4 regions of the Allobosea sp. 29B genome follow, and region 4 is predicted to be linked to each of the others. Evidence: predicted binding sites of a transcription regulator. Region 4 holds the regulator's gene; each other region holds the start of a gene.
The links. The regulator PhoB, encoded in region 4, activates phosphate uptake and scavenging genes when phosphate is short. The targets are predictions, from matches to a motif close to TGTCATNNANCTGTCAT.

Region 1 (4,336 bases), 210 kb from region 4:
GTGCTCGAGGGCGACCGCGGCATCACCTATTCGACCGCCATGCCCGAGGCCTCCAGGCTCGCCTCGGGCGAGTGGTGGCCGGAGAACTATCGCGGCGAGCCGCTGGTCTCCTTCGATGCCCGCGCCGTCGAGGGGCTCGGCCTCAAGCTCGGCGACAAGCTGACCGTCAACGTGCTCGGCCGCAACATCAGCGCGCGCATCGCCAATTTCCGCGACATCGAATGGCGCTCGCTCGGCATCAACTTCGTCATGGTGTTCTCGCCGAACACCTTCGCCGGCGCGCCGCACACCAACCTCGCCACCGTCACCGACAAGGGCGCGACGCCCGCGGCCAGCGACGCCGCGCTGATGCGTCAGCTCGCCATCGCCTTCCCGGCGGTGACGGCGGTTCGGGTCAAGGACGCGCTGGAGGCGGTCAACACCATCGTCGGCCAGCTCGCCGGTGCGATTCGCGGCGCCTCCGGCCTCGCCATCAGCGCGAGCTTGCTGGTGCTGGCCGGTGCTCTGGCGGCCGGACAGAGGGCGCGGCTCTATGACGCGATGATCCTGAAGACGCTCGGCGCGACTCGCCGCTTCATACTTTCGTCGTACATCCTCGAATACGCAGGCATCGGTGTCGTGTCCGCCCTCTTCGGGCTTCTGGCAGGTGCCGCCGCGGGCTGGGGGGTCGTCACGCAAGTGATGAAGATAGATTTCGTCCCTGATCCGACAGGCGCTATTATCGCTGCGACTGCAGCCATCGTGGTCACCGTCGTGTTCGGATTGATCGGAACGCTGCAGATACTGTCGAAAGCGCCCGCTTCTCATCTGAGGAATTTATGAGGTCTGACTCAAGTCGGTCGGACATAAACATGAACAGAGCGTAATGTTGCATCGACTGGGCGACGAATTTCTATGCCGAGCGCCCCGCTAACCATGCGGCCCCCTTGTAAGCCTGCACGATCCCCCTCATATTTCGCGATGTCGCCACGTTGGTGCGCGGCGGTGGGTGTCGCAAGGGCGATGTCCGCCAGGCAAAGTTTCAAGGGGAACTCTCTCCATGAGCGATTTCGACCGCAACGCTCAGGTCTGGGGCACCGGCCGCGCCCAGCAGACCAGCGCCGTCGAGATGGACCAGGGCCTGCGCTCGTTCATGCTCGGCGTCTACAACAACATGAGCATCGGCCTGGCCATCACCGGCCTGATGGCGATCGGCATCTCGATGCTGGCGATCGCCGGCTACTCGCCCTCGGGCAAGGTCACCGCGCTGACGCCGCTCGGCCAGGCGCTGTACCTCAGCCCGCTGAAGTGGGTGGTGATGCTGGCGCCGCTGGCCTTCATCTTCTTCTTCTCGTTCAAGGCCGAGAGCATGAGCTCGTCGACCGCGCGCGCCATGTTCTTCGCCTTCGCGGCGGTGATGGGCATCTCGCTGTCGTCGATCTTCGTGGTCTTCACCGGTGAATCGATCGCCAAGGTGTTCTTCATCACCGCGGCCTCCTTCGCTGGCCTCAGCCTGTTCGGCTACACTACGAAGAAGTCGCTGTCGGGCATCGGCTCGTTCCTGATCATGGGCCTAATCGGCCTGGTGATCGCCTCGGTGGTCAACATCTTCCTGGCCTCGAGCGCTCTGTCCTTCGCCATCTCGGTGATCGGCGTGCTGGTCTTCGCCGGCCTGACCGCCTGGGATACGCAGCGCCTGAAGGAAATGTACCTGTACTCGGACATGGACTCCGAGTCGGCCGCGAAGCTCTCGGTGAACGGCGCCCTGTCGCTCTACCTGAACTTCGTCAACATGTTCCAGATGCTGCTCTCGCTCTTCGGCTCGCGCCAGGAGTGATCAGGGCAACAGCCTGAAAACACGAAACCCCGGCCGCAAGGCCGGGGTTTTTCTTTTGGGGCCAAGCCCATGTGTGGCGATCTCAGCTCACCACGCTCAACCGCTTGTCGAGCACCTTGAGCACCCGGCTCAGTTCGGCTCCGCGCTTCAGGATCAGCCCGGTCGCGGTCACCACCGAATAGGTACCCTGCCGCCGCGCCAGCGACGGGTCCTTGACGATCCGGTAGAGTGGGACCTCGGCCGTGCGGCGAAAAACCGAGAACTGTGCCTTGTTGCGCAGGAAATCGATGGCGTAATCGCGCCACTCGCCAGCCGCGACCATGCGGCCATAAAGGTTGAGCAGCTCGTTCAGCTCACGGCGATCGAAGGTCACAGAGGAGGGCGCGGCAGCAGCCGGAAAGGTGACGACAGCGCCCACTCGCTGACCTGGCGGAGTTTCGCTTTCACTCATCGCGCCTCCTGTTCATCGCCGGCCGTTACCCGGCCAGGGATGATGCGCCCGCCCTCCAGCGCTGGCAAGGGCGCCGCAAGACAGATTGATGACTGGCCCGGCATCCTTCTCCGGCTCCAGGGCGATTGCCATGATTTTGCCGCGCTTGCGCCAAGCGAGCGCCCCGTTGCGGGGCTCAACTCCGATTCGTTGCTTCGGCGGCCCGGCCTGTCCGGTTCCGGACACGTCAGCCCCCCAGCCCCTCCGGCGCTGCGGCGGGCCGGGCCAACGAGTCGAAGCCAACTCACGGCTGGCGGTCTCCGCCGGCCGTTTTCTTTTGGCCGGGATCCTTACCGCGACGCGCCGTGATAGTCGGGATTGGGCCGCATATCGACAGCCGAGGCGATTCGGTTCGACATGTTGAAGAAGGCGGCGACCGCCCCGATGTCCCAGATGTCGCGCTCGCCGAAGCCGGCGGCGCGCAGGACCTGCCGATCCTCCTCCTCGATCTTGTGCGGCTCTTCCGTCAGCTTCACCGAGAAGTCGAGCATGGCGCGGTGGCGCCGCGAGAGCTGAGCGGCGCGGTAGTTCATCACCATCATCTCGCCGAGCACGGGGTCGCCCGAGAGCTGGCGCACCGCCTGGCCATGCGCGGTCAGGCAGTAATAGCAGCGGTTCACGCTGGAGACTGCGACCGCGATCATCTCGCGCTCCAGCTTCGATAGGCCGGACGGGGCCAGCATCAGATCATTGTAGAAGCTGGCGAAGGCCTGGAGCTTGGCGTCGTCATGGGAATAGGCGGCCAGGACGTTCGGGATATAGCCGAGCTTTTCCTCGCATTTGGCGAAATAGGCCTGCATCGGCTCGGAAAGCTCGGCTCGCGGCAGAGAGAGCGCCATCACGGCAGGCGGCGCGTCCTGCTTCGCAGGCTGCTCACCCACCATCGCTTTGTCATGCTTCTTCGTCATCTCTGCATTCCTTACGCTGATATCCGCGCGGATCGGGCACAAGCTGCCGTGTCCGCGCCATATTGGTGCAATCTGGCTGCTGGCATCCGACGAAAGTTGCAGCGGCCGGTGAGCTATGTCATCGCTTCGGCAAAATAGCAGGGGGAAGAAGACTATGGCCAAGCGCGAAGCGAATGCTACGGCTGCAGCCGTCACCGCGATCGAGGCAGCTGCCCATGAGCTCGGTTCGGCGATGCCCGCGGACTTCCCCAAGCTGCTCTATGGCCGAACCGTCGCCGAGGATCTCGTCGCGTTGCCGCCGGAGTTCCTGGCTCGCGCCGCCGACGCCGCCTACGCTCACCTGACCGGCAACCGCAAGCCCGGCGAGCCCAATCTGCGCTTCCGCGACGAGGCCGTGAAGGAGGATGGGCGCGAGCGCCAGATCACCATCCTCGAGGTCGTCAACGACAACAAGCCGTTCCTGCTCGATTCGACCCTCGCCGAGCTCGCCGAGCAGGGCTACGAGCCTCGGCTCGTCGCCCATCCCATCCTCGCCGTGGTGCGCAAGGATGACGGCACCTTCCAGTCGCTCGCCGGCGAGGCCTCGGGCCGTGCGGTCGAGGGCACGCGCCGCGAGAGCCTGATCCATATCCATCTCGACCGGATCGACACCGCCGAGGCCCGCGAGCGGCTCGCCGCCGGCCTTGCCCGCGTCTATGTCGATGTCGGCCTCGCCGTCGACGACTGGGCCGCGATGCGCGGGCGAATCACCGAGGTGATCCAGTCCTATCGCGCCAATCCGCCGCCGCTGCCCGAGGACGAGGTCGCCGAGGCCCTGAATTTCCTCGAATGGATCGCCAGCGACAATTTCACCCTGCTCGGCGTGCGCGCCTATCGCTTCGCCGGTGGCGACACCGCCGCCGACCCTGTCGATTCCTCCGGCCTCGGCATCCTGCGCGACCCGGATGTCCGGGTGCTGCGCAAGAATCGCGAGCTGGTGGTGATGACGCCGGAGATCCGCGCCTTCCTGGCCAAGCCCCAGGCGCTGATCATCACCAAGGCCAACGTCAAGAGCCGCGTCCATCGCCGCGTCCATCTCGACTATGTCGGTGTGAAATTATTCACGCCTGACGGTCGGCTCGA
Region 2 (4,336 bases), 890 kb from region 4:
CTTTTTTGATCGGAGCCGGCCTGATTCTCAGGCCTTGTCGATCACTTTCTTGACCGCGTCCTTGGTCTTGCCGATCGCCTGCTGGGCCTCGCCCTTGCGCTCCTGCATGATACCTTCGGCTTCGAGGCCGGGCTTGTTCAGCGCCTTGCCGGCGGCCTGCTTGACGTTGCCGGCCGCTTCGTTGGCCATGCCCTTGATCTTGTCGGCGGTGCTGCCCATGGACGTTTTCCTTTTCGAATGACGCGAAATCGGTGCGGTAGCGCCGGTTCGGTGGAAGAACGTTGCCGCCAACTTTTGGTTCCGCCTCTCAGGCGGATGCATTGGCCTCCGCAATCGCGCGCAGCGCCCGGCCCGTCGCCTCATCGGCGGGGAAGAAGGTCTCCAGCGCCAGCTCCGACAAGGTCACGTCGACCGGCGTGCCGAACACCGTCGTGGTCGAGATCAGTGACAGTTCGGTCTCGCCCAGCCGCAGGTGCAGCGGCAGTACGATCGGCGGCTCCGCCTCCTCTTGCGCTCTACCCTTGACGACCGGCGCGGCCGGGACGGGATAGCTCAGCAATTCGGTCAGGAGTTCGGCCAGCAGCGGGTCGGCCGTGGCGCGAATCTGCTGGCGCAACCGCGCGATGAGATGGCCGCGCCACTCTGTCAGATTGATGATCGCCGGAGCGAGCCCCCGCGGGTGCAGGCTGAGTCGCAGCACATTGACCGGCGGGCGCAGCAGGTCGGCATCCTCGACGACCGCGAGCATCGGCGCGATCATCTTGTTCGCCGCGAGCAGGGTCCAGTGCCGGTCGACCGCCACGGCCGGGTAGGGCTCGTGCCCCTTGAGCAGCAGGTCGATGGCGCTGCGGGCCGCCTGCAGGCTGGGGTCTTCCAGCGAACGTTCGAGATAGACCGGTGCATAACCGGCCGAGAGCAGGAGCGCGTTGCGCTCGCGCAGCGGCACGCCGAGATGCTCGGCGAGCAGCAGCACCATGTCCCGGCTCGGTATCGAGCGGCCGCTCTCGACGAAGCTCAGATGCTTCTGCGAGATCTCGGCTTCGAGCGCGAGGTCGAGCTGGCTGAGACGGCGCAGCTGGCGCCAGTCGCGGATGAGATGCCCGATCGCGGGCTGCTGATGCTTGTTCATGACAGGCAAGCTAGCCGCAGCCGCGCCGCCATCCAATTACCTCCGGCTTAATCGACCGGCCGCCGGGCTTTCGGCAGCATGGCCTCCATCAGCAACCGCCCCGGCTGAGACGGGGCTTGAACCGGAGAACGACCATGGCCTTCATCCAGTCCTCGCGTTTCCTGCGCAATGCCCTTGCCCTCGATGCCGCCGCCTGCGCCACGACCGGTCTGCTGCTGAGCGTCGGCGCCGGTTCGCTCTCCGGCCTGCTCGGCTTTCCGGCGGAGTTCCTGCGTGGCGCCGGTCTCCTGCTCCTGCCCTGTGCTGCCCTGCTTGCGTTCTTCGCCAGCCGGCTGCGCCTGCCGCGCCTCGCGGTCTACGCCGTGATCGGCGTCAACATCCTCTGGATTGCCGACAGCGTGCTGATCCTGGTCGCCGGCTGGTTCGCGCCGACCACGCTCGGCATCGCTTTCGTCCTGGCCCAGGCCGCGGCGGTCGCGATCGTTACCGAACTCGAGGTGATCGGCCTGAAGAAGTCGGTCACGGAAGCCGCCGGAGCCGAAGCCGCACTGCGCTGACCAGCCTCTTTCCCAGATCACGCCGTTGCGGCTCTCCCGCGGCGGCGTTTGCTTTGCGACGACTTGTCACGAAACTGTCGCCTGTGCTCACTAGCCGGAAGGCCTGCCTCCCCACCCTGCGGAACAGGACCGTCCCATGCGCAAATCCCTTGTCCTTGCGGCTCTCGCGACGTTCCTCGCTGGCGGAACGGCGCTCGCCGAGCCGACCTTCAACCGCATCGCCACCTTCCAGGTGCCGCTGAATCTCCCGGCTGATCGCGACGCGAAGAAGAAGACGGTCGCGGAGATCATTTCGGCCAACGAGGCCGGAACCCTGCTCGCCTATACCGACGCGGAGCAGAAGGCGATCGGCCTGATCGACATCACCACCGCCAATGCGCCCAGGCCCGCCGGCTTCATCCCGGTCGGCGGTGAGCCGACCTCGGTCGTGATCCTCGGCGAGCGCGCCTTTGCCGTCGTCGTCAGCTCCGGCGACAACTTCAAGGAGCCGGCCGGTCATCTCGCCTCCATCGATCTGAAGACGAAGCAGGTCGTGGCCAAATGCGAGCTCGGCGGCCAGCCGGATTCGATCGCGCTGACCAAGGACAAGGGCAAGCTCGCCATCGTCATCGAGAACGAGCGCGACGAGAAGCTGAACAAGGGCGACCTGCCGCAGCTTCCCGCCGGCAATCTCACCTTGGTCGGCATCAAGAGCGGCGAGGCCGACTGCGCCTCGAAGCAGATCGTCGACCTCACCGGCATCGCCGCGGTCGAGCCGACCGATCCGGAGCCGGAATTCGTCGACGTCAACCAGGACGGCCTCGCCGTGGTGACGCTGCAGGAGAACAACCACATCGCCGTGGTCGACACCAAGACCGGCAAGCTCGTCGCGCATTTCCCGGCCGGCACCGTCGATCTCACGAACATAGACAAGACCCGCGACGGCCAGATCAAGCCGGTCGAGGAGCTGAAGGGCGTGCGCCGCGAGCCCGATGCGGTGCGCTGGCTCGACAATGACCGCTTCGTCACTGCCAATGAAGGTGACTGGAAGGGTGGTTCGCGCGGCTTCACCATCTTCCGCAAGGACGGCACGGTCGAGTTCGACGCGGGCAACATGGTCGATCACATCGCCATCCGCCTCGGCCATTACCCGGAGAGGCGCTCGGCTGCTAAGGGCAGCGAGCCGGAGGGCATCGAAGTCGGTACCTATAATGGCGAGCGCCTGTTCTTCGTTGGCCTGGAGCGGGCCTCGCTCGTGCTCGTCTTCAAGGATGAGGGACCGGGCAAGGCGCCGCGCTACCTGCAGGCGCTGCCGGGCGGCATCGCGCCTGAAGGCCTGCTGGCGATCCCGCAACGCAATCTCTTCGTCAGCGCCTCCGAAGCCGATCTCGGGGAAAAGGGTGGCGCGCGCTCGGCCGTGACCATCTATGAGCGCAGCGAGGCGCCGGCAGCCTATCCGACCATCGTCTCGGCCGATGTCGACGGCCTCCCGCTCGGCTGGGGCGCGCTCTCAGGCCTCGCCGCGCATCCCGAGCTTCCGGGCCAGCTCTTCAGCGTCACCGACAGCGCCTATACGCCCTCGCGCATCCTCGAGATCGACGCGTCGAAGAAGCCGGCGACGATCACCGGCGCGATCACCGTGACCAAGGATGGAAAGCCCGCCTCCTACGATCTCGAGGGGATTGCGACGCGTCCCGGCGGCGGCTTCTGGCTGGCTTCGGAGGGAGCCCCTGAGCGCAAGGAGAAGCCGACGCAGAACCTGCTGCTGCGCGCCTCGGCCAAGGGCGAGATCGAGGAGGAGATCGCCCTGCCGGAAGAATTCGCCGCCAAAGCGATCAACCAGGGCTATGAGGGCGTCGCCGTCACCGGCTCCGGCCAGAACGAGACGGTCTGGATCGCAGTCCAGCGCGAGTGGAAGGACGACCCCAAGGGCAAGGTCAAGATCCTGACCTACAAGCCTTTTACCAAGAGCTGGGGCATCCTCCACTACCCGCTGACGGCTCCTGCCGCCGGCGCCTGGATGGGTCTCTCGGAGCTGACCTATCTCGGCGACGACAGCTTCGCGGTGATCGAGCGCGACAACCAGTTCGGCACCAAGGCGGTGAAGACGCTGGCGACCTTCTCGGTCAAGGGATTGAAGCCGGCGCCGTTCGGCTCCTCGGAGATCCCGACGGTCGAGAAGAAGCTGCTGCGCGACCTGACGCCGGACCTGATGAAGCTCGGTGGCTACGGGCTCGACAAGGTCGAGGGCATGGCGGTCGACAAGGATGGCAACCTCTTCGTCGTCACCGATAATGACGGCGTCGACGATTCCTCCGGCGAGACCCAGTTCTTCGCCTTCGGCAAGCTCGCGAAGTAAGACGGCACGATAAGAGGCCGGCGAGTTCTTCCCGCCGGCCTACCGACCTCTTCGGGTGTTGCTGCTCCGCAGCGTAATCCCGCGGCTCCAGCCTTGCTGTCGTTGCCGCTGCGTGCCCTACTCCTGCAAAAGGGGAGGACGGCGCATGACCCAAGGGGTTCTGTCACAGGGCAGCGCGCCATCTCATGGCGAGCAGCACGGCTCCATGCCGGCCCTGACGCTCGGCGCGCTCGGCGTCGTCTACGGCGACATCGGCACCAGCCCGCTCTATGCGCTGAAGGAAGCCGCCCGCGCCGCGAGTGCCGGCGGAGC
Region 3 (4,336 bases), 1.6 Mb from region 4:
CGATCGCGGCGCGGCCCTTCTCGGTCACGGCATAGGTCAGCGCCCTGCCCTTGCAATCGACCGGCTCAATCAGCTTCTCGGCGGCGAGCAGTTGCAGGTTGCGCGTCAGTGACGTCCGCTCCAGCGCGAAACGGTCGGCGAGCTCGGTGACCGAGCGCCAAGCGCCGGTCGAGAGCGCCGAGAGCAGCACGAACTGGGTGATCTTCAGGCCGCTCGGCCGCATCGCCTCGTCATAGGCGCGGGTCACGGCCCGTGCGGTCATGCGCACATGCAGCACCACGCAGGAGCGGGCGATGTCGTCGAGCTTGAGGTCGGCTACCGGCGTCGTCATCTCGCCACGATAGCCGGTTTAACGTGCCGCCGCAGCAGCGCAGATGGCGGCCGGTCGTCGCGTTCACCTTTTGCGCAGCGCTTTCCTTGACTCCGGCAGACCCCGCGCCTATCTCCGCGACGTCGGTTAGCACTCACTTGCTGAGACTGCTAACAGACCCCTTTCACGGGCCGCTATCGAGTCCGTCCAGAATAAGACCGAGAGGAAGACAGAACCATGAAGTTCCGTCCGCTGCATGACCGCGTTGTGGTCCGTCGCCTTGATGGCGAAGAGAAGACCAAGGGTGGCATCATCATCCCCGATACCGCCAAGGAAAAGCCCCAGGAAGGCGAGATCGTCGCCGTCGGCCCTGGCGCCCGCGACGAAGCCGGCAAGCTGGTTGCGCTCGATGTCAAGAAGGGCGATCGCGTCCTCTTCGGCAAGTGGAGCGGCACCGAGGTCAAGATCGACGGCCAGGATCTCCTGATCATGAAGGAATCCGACATCATGGGCATCGTCGGCTGAGCAGCCAGACGCCCACCCGTCCGTAGAGTTCAATCAGGAGTAGTCTCATGGCTGCCAAAGAAGTTCGCTTTTCCACCGACGCCCGCGACAAGATGCTGCGCGGCGTGGACATCCTCGCCAATGCCGTAAAGGTCACGCTGGGTCCGAAGGGCCGCAACGTCGTGATCGAGAAGTCGTTCGGCGCCCCGCGCATCACCAAGGACGGCGTCACCGTCGCCAAGGAGATCGAGCTCGCCGACAAGTTCGAGAACATGGGCGCTCAGATGGTCCGCGAAGTCGCTTCGCGCCAGAACGACCATGCCGGCGACGGCACCACCACCGCCACCGTGCTCGCCCAGGCGATCGTCCGTGAAGGCGCCAAGTCGGTTGCGGCCGGCATGAACCCGATGGACCTGAAGCGCGGCATCGACCTGGCCGTCGAGGCCATCGTCGCCGACCTCAAGAAGAACTCCAAGAAGGTCACCTCGAACGCGGAAGTCGCGCAGGTCGGCACCATCTCGGCGAACGGCGACGAGTCGGTCGGCAAGATGATCTCGACCGCCATGCAGAAGGTCGGCAACGAGGGTGTCATCACCGTCGAGGAAGCCAAGACCGCCGAGACCGAGCTCGACGTCGTCGAGGGCATGCAGTTCGACCGTGGCTATCTCTCGCCCTACTTCATCACCAACGCCGAGAAGATGGTCGCCGAGCTCGAGGACCCCTACATCCTCATCTTCGAGAAGAAGCTGTCGTCGCTCCAGGCGATGCTGCCGATCCTCGAGGCAGTCGTGCAGACCGGCAAGCCGCTCCTGATCATCGCCGAGGACGTCGAGGGCGAGGCTCTCGCCACGCTCGTCGTCAACAAGCTCCGTGGCGGCCTGAAGGTCGCGGCCGTCAAGGCTCCGGGCTTCGGTGACCGCCGCAAGGCCATGCTCGAGGACATCTCGATCCTGACCGCCGGTCAGATGATCTCGGAAGACCTCGGCATCAAGCTCGAGACCGTGACGCTCAACATGCTCGGCCGCGCCAAGAAGGTGCGCATCGAGAAGGAGAACACCACGATCATCGACGGCGCCGGCAAGAAGAAGGACATCGAGGGCCGCGTTGCGCAGATCAAGGCGCAGATCGAGGAGACCACCTCGGACTACGACCGTGAGAAGCTCCAGGAGCGCCTGGCCAAGCTCGCCGGCGGCGTCGCGGTCATCCGCGTCGGCGGCGCGACCGAGGTCGAGGTCAAGGAGAAGAAGGACCGCGTCGACGATGCCCTGAACGCCACCCGCGCTGCGGTGGAGGAAGGCATCCTGCCGGGCGGCGGCGTCGCCCTCCTGCGTGCGCTGTCCTCGGTCAAGGGCATCAAGACCCAGAACGACGACCAGAAGACCGGCGTCGAGATCGTCCGCAAGGCGATCGCTGCTCCGGCCCGCCAGATCGTCGACAACGCCGGCGGTGACGGCGCGGTCGTGATCGGCAAGCTGCTGGAGTCGAAGGACTACGCCTGGGGCTACAACGCCCAGACCGGCGAGTACGGCGACCTGGTCAAGGCCGGCATCATCGACCCGACCAAGGTCGTGCGCACGGCGATCCAGGACGCGGCTTCGATCGCCGGCCTGCTGATCACCACCGAGGCGATGATCGCCGAGGCGCCGAAGAAGGACGCCCCGATGCCCCCGATGGGCGGCGGCGGCATGGGCGGCATGGACTTCTGATAAGAAGTCCGGGCTCTCAAGCTCGATCGATACGAAGGCCCGGTGCAAGCCGGGCCTTTTTCGTTTGCCGGCGCGTCGCGCAACCGACATCGCATCGTAACGGCGCTGACGCCGCCTGCTGATCGGATGGGTTTCCTTCGGAGACCCGATCATGATCACCCGCCGCCTGCTGCTCGCCGGCTCCGCTTCGAGCCTCGTCTTGCCCGCCCTTGCCCAGCAGGATTGGCGGCAGGCGATCAAGGAGGTGCGCTTCGGCGTGTCCTCGGCGGAGAACGAGGCGACCGCCGTCGCGCGGAACCAGCCGGTGGTCGATTATCTCGCGCAGAAGCTCGGCGTGCCGGTGAAGCTCTACCGGGTCAGCGACTATGCGGGGCTGGTCGAGGCGATGCGCGCCGACCAGCTCGAATTCGCCCGCTTCGGGCCGGCGGTCTATTCGCTCGGCCGGCGCGTGCTCGGCGACAAGCTGCAGCCGCTGTTCCGCGATGTCGATAACAACGGCCAGGAGGGCTACTACTCGGTCGTGGTCGTGCGCGCCGACAGCCCCTATCGGACGATCGCCGACCTCAAGGGCAAGAGCTTCGCTTTCGCCGATCCGAACTCGACCTCGGGCTTTGCCTTCCCCGCCCATTTCCTGCGCAAGCAGGGTTTCGATCCGCAGGCGCATTTCGGCGGCACGGTCTTCTCCGGCGGCCACGACAATTCGGTGCTGGCGCTGGTGCGCGGCCAGTTCGACGGCGTCGCGACCTATCAGGTCAACGAGCACTCCGGCGTCGTGCAGCGGCTGGCGCTGCGCGGCATGATCCCTGCCGATGCGACGCGGGTGATCTGGACGTCCCCACTCATCCCGGCGAGCCCGTTCTCGACACGGGCGAACCTGCCCCCTGCTCTCAAGGATGCGTTCGTCGCAGCCATGATGACGATGAAGGACGAGGCCCCGGAGGTGTTCAGGGTCTTCACTGACGGGCAGGTGTCGCGCTATGCGCCGGCGAAGCACGAGGACTATCTCGACGTCATCGCCGTGACGGATGAACTGGAAGCGCGGCGCAAGCAGAAGCCGGGCGGCTGAACCCCGGTTCGGCAACGAGCCGCTTTGCACAGCTACGAGCGCCCGCAGGCTTGCGTCGACTTTGGTTGTAGGCCCTAGATCGCGACTGGTGCGGCATCCTGCCGCGCTCATGCTTTCGGGGGTCCTTTTCATGAACAACCCTGCCCTGGGCGATGCCGCCAAGCTGGTCGGCCGCATCCTGCTCGCTCTGATGTTCGTGCTCGCCGGCTGGTCCAAGATCAGCGGCTATGCCGGTACGCAAGGCTACATGGCCTCAGCCGGCGTGCCGGGGATCCTGCTGCCGCTCGTCATCATCGTCGAACTGCTCGGCGGCCTGATGATCGTCATCGGCTTCAAGACCCGCCTCGTCGCTCTTGCCCTGTGCGCCTTCACCCTCGCCGCCACAGTGCTGTTCCACATGAACTGGGCGCAGCCGATGCAGCAGCTCCTGTTCATGAAGAACCTGTCGGTCGCCGGCGGCTTCCTCGTGCTGTTCGCGGCCGGCGCAGGCGCCTATTCGGTCGACAGGGAGTAAGTCCCATCACAAAACGCTGAAAAAGCGCGGCCCGGTCTTGAGCCGGGCCTTTTTTGTGCGCAGGGCTGATCTACAACGCTTTCTCCTAAGCAGTGCGTCTCCCGCGCTGATTCCCCGACAAGGACGATGCCATGCGCCTGTTGAGTTTCGCCGTCGCCGCGCTTGCCGTGATCGCACTCGTGGTCGGCCAGCAAAGCGGCAGCCACGGCATCCTCGGCCTCGGCGCCGTCGGCCTG
Region 4 (4,336 bases):
CGCTGTTCGCGGCCTATGTCCAGATCCCGCTCTCGAACATCGTCGAGGGCATGCCGATCATCGGCACCGTTCTGTATTCGCGCTCGCCCTCGGGCCTGGGCATCCTGACCGCCGGGATCATCCTGGCCTTCATGATCATCCCCTTCATCGCCTCGATCACCCGCGACATGCTCGACCAGATCCCGTCGGTGCTGCGCGAGAGCGCCTACGGCATCGGCGCGACGACCTGGGAGGTCGTCCGCCACGTCCTGGTGCCGCAGGCCGGCGTTTCGATCATCGGCGCCGTCATGCTCGGCCTCGGCCGCGCGCTCGGCGAGACCATGGCGGTGACCTTCGTCGTCGGCAACGCCAACCGGCTCTCGCCCTCGATCCTGGATCCCGGCTCGACCATCGCCTCGCGCATCGCCAACGAGTTCAACGAGGCGCTCGGCCTGCAGCTCAACTCGCTGATCGCGCTCGGTTGCATCCTGTTCTTCGTCACCTTCGTCGTCCTCGTCATCGCGCGCCTCCTGGTCGCGCGGGTGAAGCGCTACTGAGCGGAGCTGGACCCATGACCATGGCGACATCCACCAAGACCATGACCGCGCCGCATGTCGAATGGGGCCGCGTGCGCCCCGCGCGCCGCACCGCAGACCGGATGATGAAGATCATCGCGACGAGCTTCACCCTGATCGCGATCGTCGTGCTGTTCTGGATCCTCGGCATGCTGATCGTGAAAGGATTGGGCGGGCTCTCCGCCTCGACCTTCACCCAGATCACGCCGGGGCCGGGCACGGAGGGTGGCGGCCTCGCCAACGCCATCGTCGGCTCGATCGTGCTGACCTTCCTCGGTATTGCCGTGGCGACGCCGATCGGCGTGCTCGCCGGCACCTACCTGGCCGAATACGGCAAGGCCTCCAAGCTTGCCGAGCTCATCCGCTTCATCAACGACATCCTGCTCTCGGCGCCTTCGATCCTGATCGGCCTGTTCGTCTACGTGATCATGGTCGAGCCGTTCCGCGGTTATTCCGGCTGGGCTGGCGGCGTTGCTCTCGGCATAATCGCGATCCCGGTGATCGTGCGGACCACCGAGGACATGCTGCGCCTTGTTCCCGGCTCCCTGCGCGAGGCGGGCGCTGCGCTCGGCGCCCCGCCCTCCGTCGTCATCACCTCGGTGACCTGGCGGGCGGCGAAGTCGGGCATGGTCACCGGCATCTTGCTGGCCCTCGCCCGCATCGCCGGCGAGACTGCGCCGCTGATCTTCACGGCGCTCAACAATAATTTCTGGTTCTCGCCGAACCTCGTCGGCGGCGTCTCCAACCTGCCGGTGACGATCTATCAGTTCGCCTCCGCCCCTTACGAGAACTGGCAGCAGCTCGCCTGGGCGGGATCGCTGATCATCACCGTCTCAATCCTCGTGCTTTCCATCATCGCCCGGCGCATCGTGCGCGGCGGCAAGTGATAAGCGTCCGATCGGAAGGACCATGCAGATGCTTTCGACCCTTGAACTGAGCCCGCAGACGCTGGACGCCGAAGCTCCCGTTCGCATCGCCGTCAAGAACCTCGATTTCTACTACGGCGAGCACAAGGCGCTGAAGAACATCAACCTCGACTTCCGTGACCGGCACGTCACCGCGCTGATCGGCCCGTCGGGCTGCGGCAAGTCGACCCTGCTGCGCATCTTCAACCGCATCTACTCGCTCTATCCCGAGCAGAAGGCGACCGGCGAGATCCTGCTCGACGGCCGCAACATCATCTCCAACAATGTCGACGTGAACGAATTGCGCTCGCGCATCGGCATGGTCTTCCAGAAGCCGACGCCGTTCCCGATGTCGATCTACGACAACGTCGCCTTCGGCATCCGCCTCTACGAGAAGCCGCCGAAGTCGGAGCTCGACGACCGCGTCGAGGGCGCGCTGCGCCGTGCCGCCCTCTGGGACGAGGTCAAGGACAAGCTGAAGAGCTCCGGCATGGGCCTCTCCGGCGGCCAGCAGCAGCGCCTGTGCATCGCGCGCACCATCGCGCAGAAGCCCGAGGTCATCCTGTTCGACGAGCCGACCTCGGCGCTCGACCCGATCTCGACCGGCAAGATCGAGGACCTGCTCGAGCAGCTGAAGAGCGACTTCACCATCGTCATCGTCACCCACAACATGCAGCAGGCGGCGCGCATCTCGCAGTACACCGCCTTCATGTACCTTGGCGAGGTGATCGAGTTCGACGCCACCAACAACATCTTCATGAACCCGCATAAGAAGCAGACGCAGGACTACGTCACCGGCCGTTTCGGTTGACATTCCGAAGCGTCGGCAAGCCCCAAGGATACGCCCCATGTCCGACCATATCGTCCGCTCCTACGACGCCGATCTCGAAGGGCTGCGCCGCAGCCTCGCCGAGATGGGCGGCATGTCCGAGCGCATGCTCGGCGACTCCACCGTGGCGCTGGTGCGCCGCGACACCGCGCTCGCCCAGAAGATCATCAGCGCCGACCAGCGCCTCGACAATCTCCAGCGCGAGGTCGAGGAAAAGGCGGTGCTGACCATCGCCCGCCGCCAGCCGCTGGCGAACGACCTGCGCGAGCTGATCTCGGCGATCCGCATCGCCGCCGACATCGAGCGTGTCGGCGACCTCGCCAAGAACATCGCCAAGCGCGCCGTCGCGATCTCCGGCCAGTTCTCGCCGCCGCATCGCGCCGTGGTCGGCCTCGAGCATATGAGCCGCCTGGTTCAGGCCCAGCTCAAGGACGTGCTCGACGCTTATGCCGCTAGCAACGAGCAGAAGGCGATGGATGTCTGGCGCCGCGACGACGAGATCGACGCGCTCTACACCTCGCTGTTCCGCGAGCTCCTGACCTATATGATGGAAGATCCGCGCAACATCACCTTCTGCACGCACCTCCTGTTCTGCGCCAAGAATGTCGAGCGCATCGGCGATCACACCACCAACATCGCCGAGACCATCCACTACCTCGTCACCGGCCAGTCCATGGACGAAACCCGGCCGAAGCTCGACACCACCAACATCCTCGTCGACCTGCCGGCAGCCAATGGCTGAACTGGCGGGGCTTGAACGGACCCTGACATGCCCGCACGCATCCTGATCGTCGAGGACGAGGAGCCGCTCACCCTGCTGCTGCGCTACAATCTTGAGGCCGAGGGCTTCGAGGTCGACAGCGTGGCGCGCGGTGACGACGCCGAATTGCATCTGCGCGACCATACGCCCGATCTCGTCCTGCTCGACTGGATGCTGCCCGGCCTCTCCGGCATTGAGCTCTGCCGGCGCCTGCGCACGCGCCGCGACACCGAGCGCGTGCCGATCATCATGCTGACGGCCCGCGGCGAGGAGACCGAGCGCGTGCGCGGCCTTGCCACCGGCGCCGACGACTATGTCGTCAAGCCCTTCTCGCTGCCCGAGCTGATCGCCCGCATCCAGGCGCTGCTGCGCCGTGCCAAGCCCGGCCACGTTGCCGGCTTACTTGCTGCCGGCGATCTCGAACTCGACCGCACCACCCGCCGTGTCCGCCGTGCCGGGGCCGAGCTGCATCTCGGACCGACCGAGTTCCGCCTGCTCGAGTTCCTGATGCAGGCGCCGGGCCGGGTCTATTCCCGGGCGCAATTGCTCGACGCCGTCTGGGGCCGCGACGTCTATATCGACGAGCGCACCGTCGACGTTCATGTCGGGCGCCTGCGCAAGGCGATCACGCCCGCCAATGCCAAGGACCCGCTGCGCACGGTGCGCGGCGCCGGCTATGCCTTCGACGAGACTTTTGCGCGAAGTTGAGCGCTTCTGTCAGCGCGGCGCGGCGACGATCACCGCCGCGCCGGCGAGGCAGAGCGCGGCGCCGGCCAGGTCGTAGTGGTCGGGCGCGATCTTCTCGACCAGCGCCATCCAGGCCAGCGACGCCACAATATAGACGCCGCCATAGGCGGCGAAGGCGCGCCCGGCGGCTGGATTGTCGAGCAGGGTCAGCAGCCAGGCGAAAGCCGCGAGCGATCCCAGGCCCGGCAGCAGCCACCAGACCGGCTTGCCGAGCTTGAGCCAGGCCCAGAAGGCGTAGCAGCCGGCGATCTCCGCCAGCGCCGCGCCTGCGTAGGTCGCGAATGTCGCCATGCTGATGCCTACGCTTCCGGCCCGAAAGCCGCGGCCAGCCGGGCGAAGACCGGGCGATAGGCCTCCGATGCCAGCGGGGTCAGCGATCGGACCTGATCGAAGGTGAACCAGCGGATCTCGTTATGCTCGTCATTGCTGATCCTGGGCTCGCCGCCGGTCCATTCGATGACCGCGAACAGATGCCAGAGTGCGGGCGTGACGCCATCCGTCTCGGTCGTCTCGATCGTCTCGAAACGGCGGAAGACCGTCG

Region 1: a site for PhoB is predicted at 2,345-2,361, ahead of GV161_RS10095 (DUF2794 domain-containing protein). Genes of this name have one in related genera too.
Region 2: a site for PhoB is predicted at 1,751-1,767, ahead of GV161_RS15385 (esterase-like activity of phytase family protein). Genes of this name have one in related genera too.
Region 3: a site for PhoB is predicted at 2,594-2,610, ahead of phnD (phosphate/phosphite/phosphonate ABC transporter substrate-binding protein). Genes of this name have one in related genera too.

What each region holds. Positions count from the first base shown of each region.
Region 1 covers NZ_LR733817.1:2,062,483-2,066,818, forward strand. The annotation lists gene GV161_RS10085 (FtsX-like permease family protein) at 1-822, shown strand, start outside; gene GV161_RS10090 (Bax inhibitor-1/YccA family protein) at 1,040-1,816, shown strand; gene GV161_RS10095 (DUF2794 domain-containing protein) at 1,899-2,267, opposite strand; gene GV161_RS10100 (peroxidase-related enzyme) at 2,597-3,145, opposite strand; gene GV161_RS10105 (NAD-glutamate dehydrogenase) at 3,369-4,336, shown strand, end outside.
Region 2 covers NZ_LR733817.1:3,164,019-3,168,354, forward strand. The annotation lists gene GV161_RS15370 (CsbD family protein) at 28-219, opposite strand; gene GV161_RS15375 (helix-turn-helix transcriptional regulator) at 308-1,129, opposite strand; gene GV161_RS15380 (hypothetical protein) at 1,264-1,686, shown strand; gene GV161_RS15385 (esterase-like activity of phytase family protein) at 1,823-4,024, shown strand; gene GV161_RS15390 (potassium transporter Kup) at 4,230-4,336, shown strand, end outside.
Region 3 covers NZ_LR733817.1:3,910,923-3,915,258, reverse strand. The annotation lists gene GV161_RS18985 (MarR family winged helix-turn-helix transcriptional regulator) at 1-331, opposite strand, end outside; gene groES (co-chaperone GroES) at 548-835, shown strand; gene groL (chaperonin GroEL) at 883-2,520, shown strand; gene phnD (phosphate/phosphite/phosphonate ABC transporter substrate-binding protein) at 2,672-3,586, shown strand; gene GV161_RS18965 (DoxX family protein) at 3,717-4,100, shown strand; gene GV161_RS18960 (ABC transporter ATP-binding protein/permease) at 4,232-4,336, shown strand, end outside.
Region 4 covers NZ_LR733817.1:2,271,687-2,276,022, forward strand. The annotation lists gene pstC (phosphate ABC transporter permease subunit PstC) at 1-536, shown strand, start outside; gene pstA (phosphate ABC transporter permease PstA) at 551-1,441, shown strand; gene pstB (phosphate ABC transporter ATP-binding protein PstB) at 1,470-2,270, shown strand; gene phoU (phosphate signaling complex protein PhoU) at 2,308-3,030, shown strand; gene phoB (phosphate regulon transcriptional regulator PhoB) at 3,058-3,756, shown strand; gene GV161_RS11135 (YnfA family protein) at 3,766-4,086, opposite strand; gene GV161_RS11140 (NUDIX hydrolase) at 4,095-4,336, opposite strand, start outside.